DNA from 3 places in the Streptomyces sp. NPDC005141 genome. Region 2 is predicted to be linked to each of the others. Evidence: riboswitches for the same ligand, from Rfam matches in the RefSeq annotation. Region 2 holds a riboswitch; each other region holds the start of a gene.

Region 1 (4,656 bases), on a different contig from region 2:
CAACCCGGAACACCCGAAGGGCAGCATCACATGGCTGAGCGCCGCGTCAACGTCGGCTGGAACGAGGGCCTCCACGCCCGCCCCGCCTCCATCTTCGTCCGGGCCACCACGGCCTCCGGCATCCCCGTGACGATCGCCAAGGCCGACGGCAACCCCGTCAACGCGGCCTCCATGCTCGCGGTCCTCGGCCTGGGCGCCCAGGGCGGCGAAGAGATCGTCCTCGCGTCGGACGCCGAGGGCGCGGACGTCGCTCTCGACCGTCTGGCGAGGCTCGTCGCCGAGGGGCTCGACGAACTCCCCGAGACCGTCTGAGCCCACAAGGCACCCGGGACACCTACGGCTGAGCCGCGCCACCCCTTCTCCGGGCGGCGCGGCTCAGCCGTTTTCCGTACCCCGTTCAGGAATTCCCCGGCGGAACGCGCGACCCGCGCCGCACGGTCACGAGAATAGCGCTCGCCGAAATTCCTGGCGCGCGAACAAAAGGGCATCAGAAATAGGCCCCTGCCGAATATCCCTCTTTGTATACGGCGCCCGTGTTAATGACGCGGGCCCGTCATGTTTACGGGATGTTGCGAAGTTCTCACACGTTCCGGCCGATCTCCGCCGCCGGGAAAGCGGAGCCGGTGCGCGGTCGTCGCACGCTCGGCGTGCAGGGCCGTGATCGCGCGGGCCCGCTCGCTGTCGCCGCGGGCGACCGCGTCCACGATGCCGCCGTGCTCCGCCCAGGACTCCGCGGGATTGGCCGGCGCCTCCACCGAGTACATCCAGGCGATCTTGTGTCGCAGCTGGGCGAGTGTGGAGGTCAGCGCCGGGCTGCCGGACGCCTGTGCGAGCGTCTCGTGGAACCAGCCGCCCAGGGAGCGCAGATCCTCGCTGTGGCCTCTCCTGGAACGTTCCTGCCCCAGCCTGACCAGGCCCCGGAGCACCTTGAGGTGGGCCTCCGTGCGCCGCTGGGCGGCCCGCGCGGCACCCAGCGGCTCCAGCAGCATCCGCATCTCCAGGAGGTCCGCCGCCTCCTGTTCGGTGGGTTCCGCGACGCACGCGCCCGCGTGCCGGCGGGTGACCACGAAGCCCTCGGCCTCCAGCGTGCGCAGGGCCTCGCGCACGGGGACGCGCGAGACGCCGTAGCGCCGCGCGAGCAGTTCCTCGGTCAGCCGGCCGCCACGCTCGTAGACACCCGCGACGATGTCGTCACGGATCGCCGTGCATACCGAGTGCGCCGGAATACGCATGACCGGACCTCCGCTTTAATCCCCGCGAAACGCCATCGATTGACGCTTGTTCAGTGACTCTATTGCAGGAAGCCGGAATTTCCGATGGCAGGCCTGAATCCATGGATATTTTTTGGACAGACGGCCTCGGGAAACGATGATGCCCCGGCTCGGTGAGCCGGGGCATCGAAAGCGGTGGAGAAGCGGCGAAGCGGTCGTCAGACGTTGACGCCGTGCGTACGCAGGTACGCGACCGGGTTCATGTCCGAGCCGTACTCGGCGGTCGTACGGGCCTCGAAGTGCAGGTGCGGACCGGTGGTGTTGCCGGTGTCCCCGGAGAGAGCGATCTGCTGCCCCGGAGTGACCGTCTGGCCCACGGACACACCGATGGACGAGAGGTGGCCGTACATGGTGTACGTGCCGTCGTGCATCTTGATCACGACTTGATTGCCGTAGGCACCGCCCCAGCCGGCCGTGACGACCGTGCCGGAGCCGACGGCGTGAACCGAGGTGCCGGACGCGGCGTGGAAGTCGACGCCGGTGTGGCTGCCGGAGGACCAGAGGCTGCTGCTGGCCTGGTAGCCGGTGGAGACGTACGAACCGGTGATCGGCATGACGAAGGTGTTCAGGCGCTTGCGCTCGGCCTCGCGGGCGGCGCGCTCCTTGTCCTCGCGGGCCTTCGCGGCCTGCTCGGCCGCGTGCCTGCGGGCGGTCTGCTCGGCCTTCTTCCGCGCGGCGGCCTCGTCGGCGGCGCGCTGCTGCGCGAAGGCCTGGGCGTCGATCTGGTCGGCGACCGAGTCGCCGATGATGACGGCCTGGGTCAGCCCGGTCTGCTCGACGGAGGATTCCGCGGCGAAGGCGGGGGCGGCCAGGGTTCCGATGACACCGGTGGTGGTCAGGGCCGCGACGCCGACGGCGCTCGTGGTCGTGCTGTGCACCCGGTTCGGACGACGATGCTTCCCGGTGCCACAGGTGAACGCCATGTAGGGGCTGATCCTTTCCTTCCCTCTCGCCTACCGGGTTAGCTGACGGGTTCGGAGCAGGAAGGTCTCCTACGGACTCCCTCCTGGGAGGGCGTCCGATTCACCCCAGGGACTACGTGTGGGTCCCCGGCTCCCCTGGCTCGCGCCATGCGGGGACTCGGCGATGACTGTCCGGTGCCGCGGGCGCGGCGCACTGCCTGACGAACAGCCGGACCGACGCTAAACGGGGTGTCATTCGAACAACAAACAGATCACGGTTTTTGTAGCGCATCCCACAGACCAGAAGGGCAACCTCCATACCAATACGGACATCTTGGGGACGGCTTCCGGGTAAAAGGGGGCCCTGGTGACTCTTCGGTCACCAGGGCCCCCTCGGTCGCGCGGGCTCTACTCGGCGGTCACCACGCTGACTTCACCGATTCCGAGCGCCTTGACGGGCTCCTCGATCTGCGCGGCGTCGCCCACCAGTACGGTCACCAGACGGTCCGTCGGAAAAGCGCTCACGGCGGCCGCGGTGGCCTCCACGGTGCCGGTGGCGGCCAGTTGCTGATAGAGCGTCGACTGGTAGTCGTCCGGCAGGTACTGCTCGACCTGGTCGGCGAGCGTGCTCGCGACGGCCGCCGCCGTCTCGAACTTGAGGGGCGCCACGCCCACCAGGTTCTGCACGGCGATGTCCCGCTCGGCGTCGGTCAGCCCCTCGGCCGCGAGGGTGCGCAGCACCTTCCACAGGTCGTCGAGCGCCGGACCCGTGTTCGGGGTGTCCACCGAGCCGCTGATGGCGAGCATCGCGACGCCCGTGCCGTCCGGCGCGGCGCGCAGGACCTGACCGAACGCCCGTACGCCGTAGGTGTAGCCCTTCTCCTCGCGCAGGACGCGGTCGAGGCGCGAGGTGAGGGTGCCGCCGAGGCAGTACGTGCCGAGCACCTGGGCCGGCCACACACGGTCGTGCCGGTCGGCGCCGACACGGCCGATGAGCAGCTGCGTCTGGACGGCGCCGGGGCGGTCGACGATGATCACGCGCCCGGTGTCGTCGGCGTTCACCGGCGGCACGGGACGCGGCTCGGCCGACGAACCGGTCCAGGAGCCGACTGTGTCGCCGAGCAGTTCGTCGAGGTCGACGCCGGTCAGGTCGCCGACGACGACGGCGGTGGCCGTCGCGGGGCGAACGTGCTTCTCGTAGAAGGCGCGTACGGCCGCGGAGTCGATCGTCTGGACGGTCTCCTCGGTGCCCTGGCGCGGGCGCGACATGCGCGCGCTCGCCGGGAACAGCTCCTTGGAGAGCTCCTTGGCGGCACGACGGGCCGGGTTGGCCGTCTCGTGCGGGATCTCGTCCAGCCGGTTGCGCACCAACCGCTCGACCTCGCTGTCCGCGAACGCGGGTGCCCGCAGGGCGTCACTGAGCAGGCCGAGTGCCTTGGCCAGGCGCGAGACGGGCACTTCGAGGGACAGGCGTACGCCGGGGTGGTCGGCGTGCGCGTCGAGCGTGGCGCCGCAGCGCTCCAGCTCGGCGGCGAAGTCCTCGGCCGAGTGCTTGTCGGTGCCCTCGGAGAAGGCGCGCGCCATGATCGTGGCGATGCCGTCCAGGCCCGCGGGCTCGGCCTCCAGGGGCGCGGCGAGGATGATCTCGACGGCGACGACCTGCTGGCCGGGGCGATGGCAGCGCAGCACGGTCAGGCCGTTGTCCAGGGTGCCGCGCTCGGGGGCGGGAAAGGCCCACGGCCTGGGGCTGCCGGCCTGGGGCTGCGGATGGAAGTCCATGGTGGCGAGCTCGGTCACTTCGCCGCCTCCTCGTCGGTCTCGTCAGCGGCGTCGGTCGTTTCGGGTGCGGTCGGCTCGTAGACGAGCACCGCGCGGTTGTCGGGGCGCAGGCGGGCCTTGGCGATCTCCTGGACCTCCTCCGCGGTGACGTCGAGAACGCGCCGCACGGCGGTCAGGGCGAGCTGCGGGTCGCCGAACAGGACGGCGTACCGGCACAGTTCGTCGGCGCGGCCCGCGACGGTGCCGAGCCGGTCCAGCCACTCGCGCTCCAACTGGGCCTGCGCGCGCTCCATTTCCTCGGCCGTGGGGCCCTCCGCGGCGAACCGGGCGAGCTCCTCGTCGACGGCGGCCTCGATGACCGGGACCTCGACGTCGCCGGACGTCTTCACGTCCAGCCACCCCAGGGAGGGCGCTCCGGCGAGGCGCAGCAGGCCGAACCCGGCCGCGACGGCGGTGCGGTCACGGCGTACGAGCCGGTTGTAGAGCCGGGAGGACTCGCCGCCGCCGAGAACGGTGAGCGCGAGGTCGGCCGCGTCGCACGCGCGCGTGCCGTCCTCCGGGAGCCGGTAGGCGGCCATCAGGGCGCGCGCAGGGACCTCTTCCTCGACGACCTCGCGCAGCTGCTCGCCGATGGTGTCGGGCAGCGAGCCGTCACGCGGGGCGGCCTTGCCGTCGTGGCCGGGGATGGAACCGAAGTACTTCTC
Region 2 (4,656 bases):
TCAGCGAGCGGATCGTGTTCCTCGGGACGCCGATCGACGACATCTCGGCGAACGATGTGACGGCCCAGTTCATGTACCTCGAACACCAGGCGCCCGAGCAGGACATCTCGCTCTACATCAACTCCCCGGGCGGCTCCTTCAGCGCGATGACCGCGATCTACGACACGATGCAGTTCGTGACCTGCGACGTCGAGACGGTCTGCCTCGGCCGGGCGGCGTCGGCCGCTGCCGTTCTGCTGGCCGGCGGAACTCCGGGCAAGCGGCTCGCCCTGCCGGGAGCCCGCGTCGTCATCCACCAGCCGTCGGTCCCGGAGCCGATCCAGGGGCAGGCGAGCGATCTGGCTCTTCAGGCCGACGAGTTGGCACGCACCCGCGAGACGCTGGAGGAGATGCTCGTACGGCACACGGGACAGAGCCCGGAACGGGTCGCGGCGGACATCCAGCGGGACAAGATCCTCGACGCGCCGGCGGCGCTGGCCTACGGGCTGATCGACCGGATCGTCCCGAGCCGCAAGGCCTCGCGCGAAGCCCCCGGCGCGAGGTGAGCGGCCGATGATCCCGGACCTCCCCCCGCTGCCCGCGCTGACCCGCGCCGAGGCCGAGCTGATCGACCGCTACCTCGACGTGGTCGACCTGCTCGGCCGGATCAACCCGGCCCGCCCCGGAGACACCTATCGCGGCCTGAGGGCGGCTCAGGCACTGGTCGGCAAGGCGACGGCCCTGCGGGACGCCCTCGCGCTGATGCACCAGCGGGGCGAGAGCGAGGTGCACGCCCCGACCCTGGCTCAGGCCCTGCGGGTTCTCGACGGAGAGCGGCGGGCGGCCCGGGTCACCGTGCCGCCCGAGTCGGGCAGTTGACGCACCCACACCCCGGAGCCGATCCACGCCGAGACTCCGCGCCGTCCGGCCCGGGACACAAACGGACCGGATGGTGTACCCCCTGATGGCGTAGCGAACGATCCTTTCTGCGACCCGTTCAAGTTGCGCAACACGCGGAGCAGAAAGGCGGGATGAGCCCTTCGTCGCAGGTGCGGGCATGGCCGGTGTCCCCAACACCCGCTCGAACGGAGGGGTGTCCACCCGAACGGGTGAGTGGTGAGTAAGCCCACAAAACACCGGTTCCGCTCGGTTTTCCCGACACTCATGAGTGAAGATCCCTCCGACGACAAGCCCCCGCCACAGCGGCGGGGCGGTCCGGGCGGACGCCGAGTCCTGCCGCCGCCCGGATGACCGGTCGACAGATGTGCATCGGCAGGAGTGGAGGACCCAGCACGACGGGCCGCCGGAGCAATCCGGGCGGTCCTTGGGGTGAAGCCGCAGCAGCGGCCGGGCAACTTCGCCAGCCCGAATCCGACAGGTCATCCTTCACAGGCGGCTGACGAAGGGTTGCGCATGACTGCGCTCAATCGTGTCCCGTCGCTGTGGACCCGGGCCGGTACGGCCTCGGCGCTCACCATCGCCGCCGTGGGCGGCAGCCTCGTGGTCCCTGGCGTCGCTCCGGACGCCCAGGCGGCCACACCTGCGACGAAGGCACTCCAGGTCGCGGCGTCCAAGCACGGCGCCCCGTACAAGTGGGGCGCCACGGGACCGCACCGCTTCGACTGCTCCGGGCTCACGCTCTACTCGTACAAGAAGGCAGGCAAGAAGCTGCCTCGTACGGCCGCGGCGCAGTACAACAAGACGCACCATGTCTCCGCCTCGCACCGCAAGGCCGGTGACCTCGTGTTCTTCCACTCGGGCCGGAACGTGTACCACGTCGGCATCTACGCCGGGAAGGGAAAGATCTGGCACTCCCCGAAGACCGGGGACGTGGTGAAGCTCCAGAAGATCTGGACGAGAAGCGTCTGGTACGGCAGGGTCAGCTGACTCTGTCCCAGGGGCGGCGGCCCACGCCGCCGCCCCTGGGGCCACCTGGCTCGCGAACGTGGGCGACCCGGCCCTGACCGGTCTCTGATTCCCCCTGACCGCCGGTCCGGCCCGCACGCCCGCCTCGTGACGAGACGTCCGGTTCAGCTCCGCAGCGGCTCCAGCACCAGGACGAGGCCCAGAACGGTGAGGGCGCCCCCGGTGACCCCCTCCACGGCGCGTGCGGCCCGCGGCCCGCGCAGCCACCGTCCGAGCCTGTCCACCAGCAGCGCGACCGCCGGGAACCACAGCAGGGCCAGAACGACCACGATGAGCGCCAGCAGCAGCGTCCGCGGCATCGCCGGGCTGCCCGCCGGAACGAACTGCGGCAGCAGGCTGAGGAAGGTGATGGGCGCCTTCGGATTCAGTGCGTTGGTGACGAAGCCCTGCCGCAGCGGGCGCGCACCCGCGAACGCCGCACCCGCCACCGCCTCTCCCGGACGCGGGCCCACCCCGTCGGACACCACCCCGCGCGGACGCCCCAGTGAGCGCAGCGTGCGCAGGCCCAGGTACAGCACATAGGCACCGCCGAGCAGCTGGAGCGTCCGGAACAGCGCCGGTACGGCGGTGAGGACCGCGGCGACCCCGGCGACGGCGAGCGCGGTGTGGAGCAGCAGCCCGCCCGCGATGCCGAGGGCGCAGGCGACTCCGGCCCGGCGCGAGACGAGGGCGTTGCGTACGACGACGGTGAAGTCCGCGCCCGGCATGGCGACCATGCCCGCGGCGACGCCCGTGAAGGCGACCAGCTGTGCGTCCATGCCCCCAGGTTGCCCGGCCCGGGCCTTCAGCAGGTATGTCGAATATCCTGGGCGGGCCTTAAGCAATCGTTTAGACCTGGCGGTCCTTTGCGTCCGGCGCGGTGCCGCCGGACCCGGGAGGGCTCCATGTACGACCCGACGCGGCTCGCGGCGCTGGTGGCGGTCGCCGAGGCGGGTTCGATCACCCGGGCCGCCGAACGCCTCGGGTACACCCCGCCGGCACTGTCCCAGCAGGTGGCGAAGCTGGAGCGGGAGGCGGGGGCGACGCTGCTGGTGCGCTCCCATCGGGGGACGCGGCTCACCGGGGCGGGTGAACTGCTGGTGGCACGGGCCCGCCGGGTCCTCGACGAGATGGAGCTGGCCCGGCACGAACTGGCCCGTCTGGCGGGACTGTCGGGCGGCACTCTGCGGCTCGGCACCTTCCAGACGGCGGGCATCCATCTGCTGCCGCCCGTACTCAGCGCCTTCCGCCGGGCCCACCCCGACGTGGAACTCGCGGTCGCCGACTACGAACCTCCGCACGGGATCGCGGCGGTGGCCGCCGGCGAGGTGGATCTGGCCCTCACACACACCTACCAGCCCGCCGCACCGGTCCCGCTGCCGTCGTCCGTGGGCATCGAGCCGGTCCTGGTCGAGGAGCTGGTGCTGGTGACCGCTCCCGGGCACATCCTCGCGGGCGGTTCGGCGCGGCTGCCGCTCGCCGAGCTCGCCGGGCAGCCGCTGATCAGCATGGCCCCGGACCACCCGCCCCGGCAGGGTGTGGAGGCCGCGCTCGCCCGGGCGGGGGCGACGCCGGCGGTGCTCGTCGAGACTCCGGGGTACGCGCTGGTGTGCGCGCTGGTCAGCGCCGGGCTCGGGATCGCGGTCGTGCCGGAGATGGTGGCGGCGACCGCGGCGACGCCGGTGGGGACACGCTCGCTGGAGCCGGGAGATCTGCGCCGAACGATCTCGGTCGTCCACCGGACGGATGTGACAGCCCCCGCGGCCGACGCGTTCCGTGCCCTGCTGCGCGGCGCGTTCGGGCGGGCCGGACAGCACCGGCCCGGCAGTCGGGCGGACGGCTAGGCCCTGTCCGGACGGCCGGCCTGAAAGGACTTGTCCGAACGGCCTGAACGGACTTGTCCGAACGGCCAGCCCGAAGAGCCTCTTCGAACGGCTTTTCCGAACGCAGGCGTCATGGCTCTTGGCCCCCGGCCGTCACAGGCTGGACCGGTGCCGGCCACGGGAGTTCGATGGAGACCGTCTTGCCGCCCTCCCGGGTCGGCCGGACGGTGAGTCTGCCGCCGCATTCGGCGGCCAGCCAGCGGATGATCACCATGCCGCGGCCGTTGTCCTGCTGAACGGCCGCGGGCAGCCGCTTCGGAAAGCGCGGATGGCTGTCGGTGACTCCGATGCGCAGGTGCTCCTCCCGGTCGAGACATACGTCGACCGTGAAGGTGGGCGACTGCCCGAGCGTGTGCTGGACGGCGTTGGTGGCCAGTTCGGACACGATCAGCCGTACTGTTTCGGCGACTTCGGAGTCGCACGGCAGGCCCCATTCGGCCAACACCTCGGCGACGAATTTACGGGCCGTGGAAACCGAGACGGGTTCGCTCCGCAGCGTGACGGATGCTTCCTGGTGATCTGCCATGGCGACGTCGTCCCTTTCCCACGGGACCGGAGCCCGACACCGAGCGGACGGTTCGAGTACGGTCCCGGACTGGTGCTTGCGCCAGACTGCCATTACCGGGCGGGTCACGGGTGCGATCCACCGAGTAATGCATATATCTGTCGCTCGATGCGGTGAACTCTGCGTCGGCAGAGCGTATTCGGGCGACTTGGAGGGGGTAAGGAGAACAGCCATGCAGCACGGTCCCGCGGTGCGCCGCCGCAAGCTCGGTGCCGAACTGCGCGCGCTGCGCGCGGGCTCAGGCCTCACGAGCGGTGAGGCGGCCCGCCTGCTCGGCTGGCACCAGTCGAAGGTGAGCCGCATCGAGACCGGCACCAGCGGGGT
Region 3 (4,656 bases), on a different contig from region 2:
CTCTTCGAGTACCACCCCGACAACCCCGACCTGCTGGAACTCTCCAACCATGTACGCGGCACCCACCGCTATTACCGGGACGAGGCCATCGGGCCGGGAGCCTGGGTAGACCTGGTGGTCGAGTTCGGCGCCCACCGTGTCGTGTGGTGGGTGAACGGGACCCGCGCCTTCGCCGACCGGCGCGGCGTGGGCAGGACCTGGCGGGCCTACCTCATCGTCAACCTGTCCGTGTGCGCGGGGCGTTACCACCCGGCGCCACCCCCGGAGATCTCCGAGATGGCGTTCGAGGTGGCCCATCTGCACGTCCGCAGGCCTCAGTTCGACGAGCCGTTCCCCGCGGTGGAGGACGTAGGCCTCCTCGACTGACGCCCGCCGGGCGGTGGGGCGGTAGGCGGTGGTCAGAGGCGGCAGGCAGCGGCTGTCGGACGTCAGGGCCGGCCATTCGGCAGCCCGCTTCCGTCATCCGGGGTCGCTCGTCGGGCGCTGTGACGTGGGCGGGCGGGGGCAAAGCGGGCAAGCCACCCACGGCCGAGGGGAATCGAGCCGCGACAAGTGCATCCGCCGCGGCCCTCGGCGCGGAAGTACGGCATCAGTAGCGGCGCTGCGCCCGTGCACGTCGTGCCGACGGGTGCCGAGGGCCATGACGAATCCGCAACCGGGGCGAGACGCCCCCGAGGCCGCGTACGTCAGTCACGTCGGCAGCTGCCGTACGTGCCGGCGGGAGTCGGGGCGTTGCCCGCGGGCCGAACGCCTGTGGCGTCTCTATCAGGAGTGGCGCAACGGCTACCGCGCCCGGCCCGAGACTACCGAGTGAGTCGCCGCCCCCGTCGGCACGCGCTCCGCGGAGCGGCACCGGACCTGTGACCCGGCTGTGACCCGGACTGTGGCCCGGACTGTGGCCTCTGGAACCGGGGCGCGGTCCGCAGGGCTCACCCGATCCTTGAGGACTGGTCGTGACCTCTCCCGGTCCGCCACCAAACCGTTGTCCCTTCGGCTACGGATATCCAGTGGCCGGTGGGACGATTCTTCCTCGGCCGGTGCGAGGCGTGGAGAGACGCCGTGAAGGTGAAGAGGTGCCATGCGAGGCTCAGCGCGGATGTCCGCCGGTGATGTGTCCCGGCCCGGGGCGACCGGGACACCCGCGGCGCTGGAGCCGTGTCGCGCCACCGGTCCGGGTTCGGGTCCGACGCGCGCCGCCGTGCTGATCCTTCACGGTGGCAGGGCGGACAGCCGGGCCCCGTCACGTCCGTGGCATGTCGCCCGTGTGCGCATGCGGCCCTTCGTACGTGCTGTGACGCGGGCGCTGCCGGACGAGGACGTGTTCGTCGGGCAGGTGCGCTACCGCCACAGAGGGTGGAACGGTGCGGACGCCGACCCTGTCGCCGACGTCCGGCAGGCGCTCGCCGAACTCGCCGATCTGGTGGGGGAGGTGCCGGTGGTGCTCGTGGGCCACTCGATGGGCGGTCGCGCCGCCCTGCGGGCAGCGGCCGCGCCGCAGGTCCGGGGCGTGGTCGCCCTAGCGCCCTGGTGCCCGGAGGGCGAGCCGGTGGCCCACCTCCGGGACAAGCGCGTGATCGTGCTGCACGGAGACCGGGACCGGGTCACCGATCCCGCGGCGTCGTTCGCCCTCGTCCGCCGGGCCGACGAGGCGGGCTCCGCCGCGAGCGCGGTGCGGGTCGAGGGCGGTGACCACGCGATGCTCCGACGCGCGGGCACCTGGCATCGGGCGACGGCCTCGACGGTCGCCGAGCTGGTGGCCCGGGGTGACGGTGGGCTCGGACCGCTCTCCGCCGAGTGGCCCGGCAGCGAACCCGGGGTTCTCTAGAACCCTGTCCGGCCGATCACGGCGGAGGAGACCGGCGCCCGCGTCTCCGCCGCGACCGACCGGGACAGGTCCTAGTGGCCGGTCGAGTCCAGCCGGTCGTCGGGGTCCGGGCCGGTGGAGAAGCCGCGGCGAGGGCCGGCCGCCAGTCGTGCGGCGGAGGCGGGGAGCGGGGCGCCCGTCGACGGATCCCAGCTGAGGATCCATTCGAAGTCGCGTTGCAGCCGACGGGCTTCGCTCCGGACGAGCGTGGGTATGTCGCCGCGTTCGGAGATCAGTTGGGCATAGATCGGCGCATCGTGCACGTGGGGATCCTCGACTCGCTCTCGTGGTCTTCCGTGCCTCGAAGGTACGGCCGGGACGTGGTCACAGCGGTGATCCGCCCAGCTCGGCCACAACCGGTCACGGTGTGACCATCGGGCGCCGTCGATGTCGAACGAGCTGTCAGGGGACGCCAGTTCCTTACGCACTTCCGACAGGCAGGGAGGGCGCGACCTGGTCCGCGGGACGCATGAGCGGCGGGGCGGGAGGGGCTGGACCAGGGCGGCCGGACGGGAAGAGAGTTCCGATCGCCCCCAACGGGGTTGCTCCGCCGCTGTTCTGAGTACGGCGCGTGCCCTCACCGTCGCCCTGCGAGGTCGTGCGATGAAGGTCACGAAAATGTATCGGACATCTGGGACGTGGATCTTCACATGGGGTGCACAACATGGCTAAGTTGGCGACCAGGCCGTCCGACTCCCTCCGGCGAAGCTCGCCGGGCGGCGCGGCCTCCGCCGAGTCCTGGCTGTCCCCGTGGCAGCCGGAGCCGGGGACCCACCGAACTTGGGGTGAATCGGCCCAACTGCCTCACAAGGCAAGGGCCGTAGGGCATACCTTCCGGAACCGTCCGCCCGAACCCGACAGCTAACCCGGTAGGCGGATGACGGAAGGAGTGCCACTCCCATGGCGCCGGAACGCACCCCGCCCACCTCGGGCACCAATCTGCCGAGCGTGCGGGACGCCGCCGTCGCGGCGATGGCCGTGTCGCGCGAGTCGACGCTCGCCCCCACGGGGAACGCCCAGTCGCCCGCCGGGCGCGCTGAGCCCAGCCGGGAAGAAGTCCGCCAACGGCTTTCGTCGCTCTACGACCAGGCGGAGAACGCCACCGGCAACTTCAACGCGACCCGCGCCCTGGCGAACCTCTCCCGCAAGCCCGACCGGCGAGCCGCCGGTCAGGGACGCGCGGATGTCGACCCCGCCCAGGCCGACCTGATGCGGCAGTGGTTCGACGGGGCGCGCTCCCGGCTCGGACCCTCGGCCCCGGCCGTGCTTCCGGCCGACAGGCAGCCGAGCCGCGGTCGGGAAGCCGCCCGCCCGACACAGGGCGCGAGACGTCCGGCCGATGGCCCGACGACATATCAGGTGGAGCAAGCCGGCCGCCCTGTAGCCGAGTTGACCGCGGCACCGGCACGAGAGCTGACCGCGGGTCCGACTCCGGAACTGACCGCGCGCCCCGTGCTGGAACTGACAGCGGGTCCGGCGGCCGAACTGACGGCCGGGCGCGGCCCGGCAGCAGCGGGGCCTGGGGCGGCGGTTCGTGCGGCCCTGCCGACGGCATCCGCTCCTGACGCCGCGTCGCAGCTGTCCCCGCTCCAGGTCAAGAAGGATCGTGCCCGGCGCCAACTGGCCGCCGCGCAGGCGCTGCTGTCGAGGCACATCGCGCGGCAGAGCATGCCGGTCGTGCAGGCTCCGGCGATGGAGTACCGGTCGGCCGTGGAGTACCGCCCGGCGGTGGAGGCGCCCCGGCCCACCTCGTTCGAGTCGGTTCCGTTGCCCACCTCGTTCGAGTCGGTGCCGCTGCCCGCGCAGTTCCAGTCGGCACCTTTGCCGACTACGTACGAGTCGGCACCGTTGCCCACCTCGTTCGCGTCGGCACCCCTGCCCACATCCTTTGAGCCGGCGCCCATGCCCACCTCGTTCGCGTCGGCACCCCTGTCCACATCCTTCGAATCGACGCCCATGCCCACCTCGTTCGCGTCGGCACCCCTGCCCGCATCCTTTGAGCCGGCGCCCATGCCCACCTCGTTCGCAGCGGCACCGCTGCCGACCTCGTTCGAGTCGGCGCCTCTTCCAGCTTCCTTCGCGTCGGCGGCCCTGCCCGTCGACGCCGGGTGGCGGCAGCCGTGGCCGGCCGGAGGCGACCAGCCCTGGCCCACGGCCCCCGCGCCCGTCGATCCGACTCCGGGGTTCGATATCGACAGCCTCACCCGTGTCGGCGCGGCTGCCGGCACCGTTGCCGCTCCCGCCGCCGCACCGGTCGTCGGATACGACAGCAGGGCCGCGGAGGCGGTCGCCTTCGCCCGTGCGCAGGTCGGCAGGCCGTGCGTGTGGGGCGCGTCCGGACCCGGTTCGTACGACCCCTCCGGCCTCACCCAGGCGGCCTGGAAGAGCGCCGGGGTGCTGCTCCCCCGCTCGACGCAGGACCAGGTAAAGGTCGGCCCCGCGATCGCCCTCACCGGTATCCAGCCGGGTGACCTGGTCTTCTTCCACGGCAACGTGAGCCATGTCGGCCTCTATGTCGGTGACGGCATGATGATCCACGCCCCGAGTCCCGGTGCGCGGATCGCCGAGGAGTCGATCCACTACGCCGGGCAGGGGTCGATCCACAGCGTCGTACGTCCGGCCTGAGACCGACCCGGACCTCCGGAGGAACGCCGCGGCGGCGCGCGCTGTCAGAATTCCCGGTCGATCCCCGTGACGGCGGCCGGCCCCAGCGGGGCGTCGTCCTCCGAGAGGCCGCTGTCGCGGAGCGCGCCGGCGACGAGCCGGACGGCCTCGACCTCGGCGCTCTTCTG

What was found. A riboswitch is a leader RNA that binds a small molecule or an ion and turns the genes downstream of it on or off. The one in region 2 is predicted to bind cyclic di-AMP.
Region 1: it holds a riboswitch for cyclic di-AMP, as region 2 does, so the genes downstream of both, ACWD68_RS00745 (M23 family metallopeptidase) here and ACWD68_RS17405 (C40 family peptidase) in region 2, are expected to answer to the same signal.
Region 3: it holds a riboswitch for cyclic di-AMP, as region 2 does, so the genes downstream of both, ACWD68_RS31405 (NlpC/P60 family protein) here and ACWD68_RS17405 (C40 family peptidase) in region 2, are expected to answer to the same signal.

What each region holds. Positions count from the first base shown of each region.
Region 1 covers NZ_JBSFYW010000001.1:176,408-181,063, forward strand. The annotation lists gene ACWD68_RS00735 (HPr family phosphocarrier protein) at 31-312, shown strand; gene ACWD68_RS00740 (GntR family transcriptional regulator) at 537-1,232, opposite strand; gene ACWD68_RS00745 (M23 family metallopeptidase) at 1,430-2,194, opposite strand; cyclic di-AMP (ydaO/yuaA leader) riboswitch at 2,207-2,367, opposite strand; gene ACWD68_RS00750 (M16 family metallopeptidase) at 2,582-3,970, opposite strand; gene ACWD68_RS00755 (M16 family metallopeptidase) at 3,967-4,656, opposite strand, start outside.
Region 2 covers NZ_JBSFYW010000019.1:55,858-60,513, forward strand. The annotation lists gene ACWD68_RS17395 (ATP-dependent Clp protease proteolytic subunit) at 1-545, shown strand, start outside; gene ACWD68_RS17400 (hypothetical protein) at 553-858, shown strand; cyclic di-AMP (ydaO/yuaA leader) riboswitch at 1,226-1,389, shown strand; gene ACWD68_RS17405 (C40 family peptidase) at 1,393-1,866, shown strand; gene ACWD68_RS17410 (LysE family translocator) at 2,010-2,663, opposite strand; gene ACWD68_RS17415 (LysR family transcriptional regulator) at 2,790-3,728, shown strand; gene ACWD68_RS17420 (ATP-binding protein) at 3,838-4,293, opposite strand; gene ACWD68_RS17425 (helix-turn-helix domain-containing protein) at 4,505-4,656, shown strand, end outside.
Region 3 covers NZ_JBSFYW010000052.1:28,665-33,320, reverse strand. The annotation lists gene ACWD68_RS31420 (beta-glucanase) at 1-366, shown strand, start outside; gene ACWD68_RS31415 (alpha/beta fold hydrolase) at 1,199-1,825, shown strand; gene ACWD68_RS31410 (hypothetical protein) at 1,897-2,127, opposite strand; cyclic di-AMP (ydaO/yuaA leader) riboswitch at 2,584-2,756, shown strand; gene ACWD68_RS31405 (NlpC/P60 family protein) at 2,765-4,489, shown strand; gene ACWD68_RS31400 (hypothetical protein) at 4,534-4,656, opposite strand, start outside.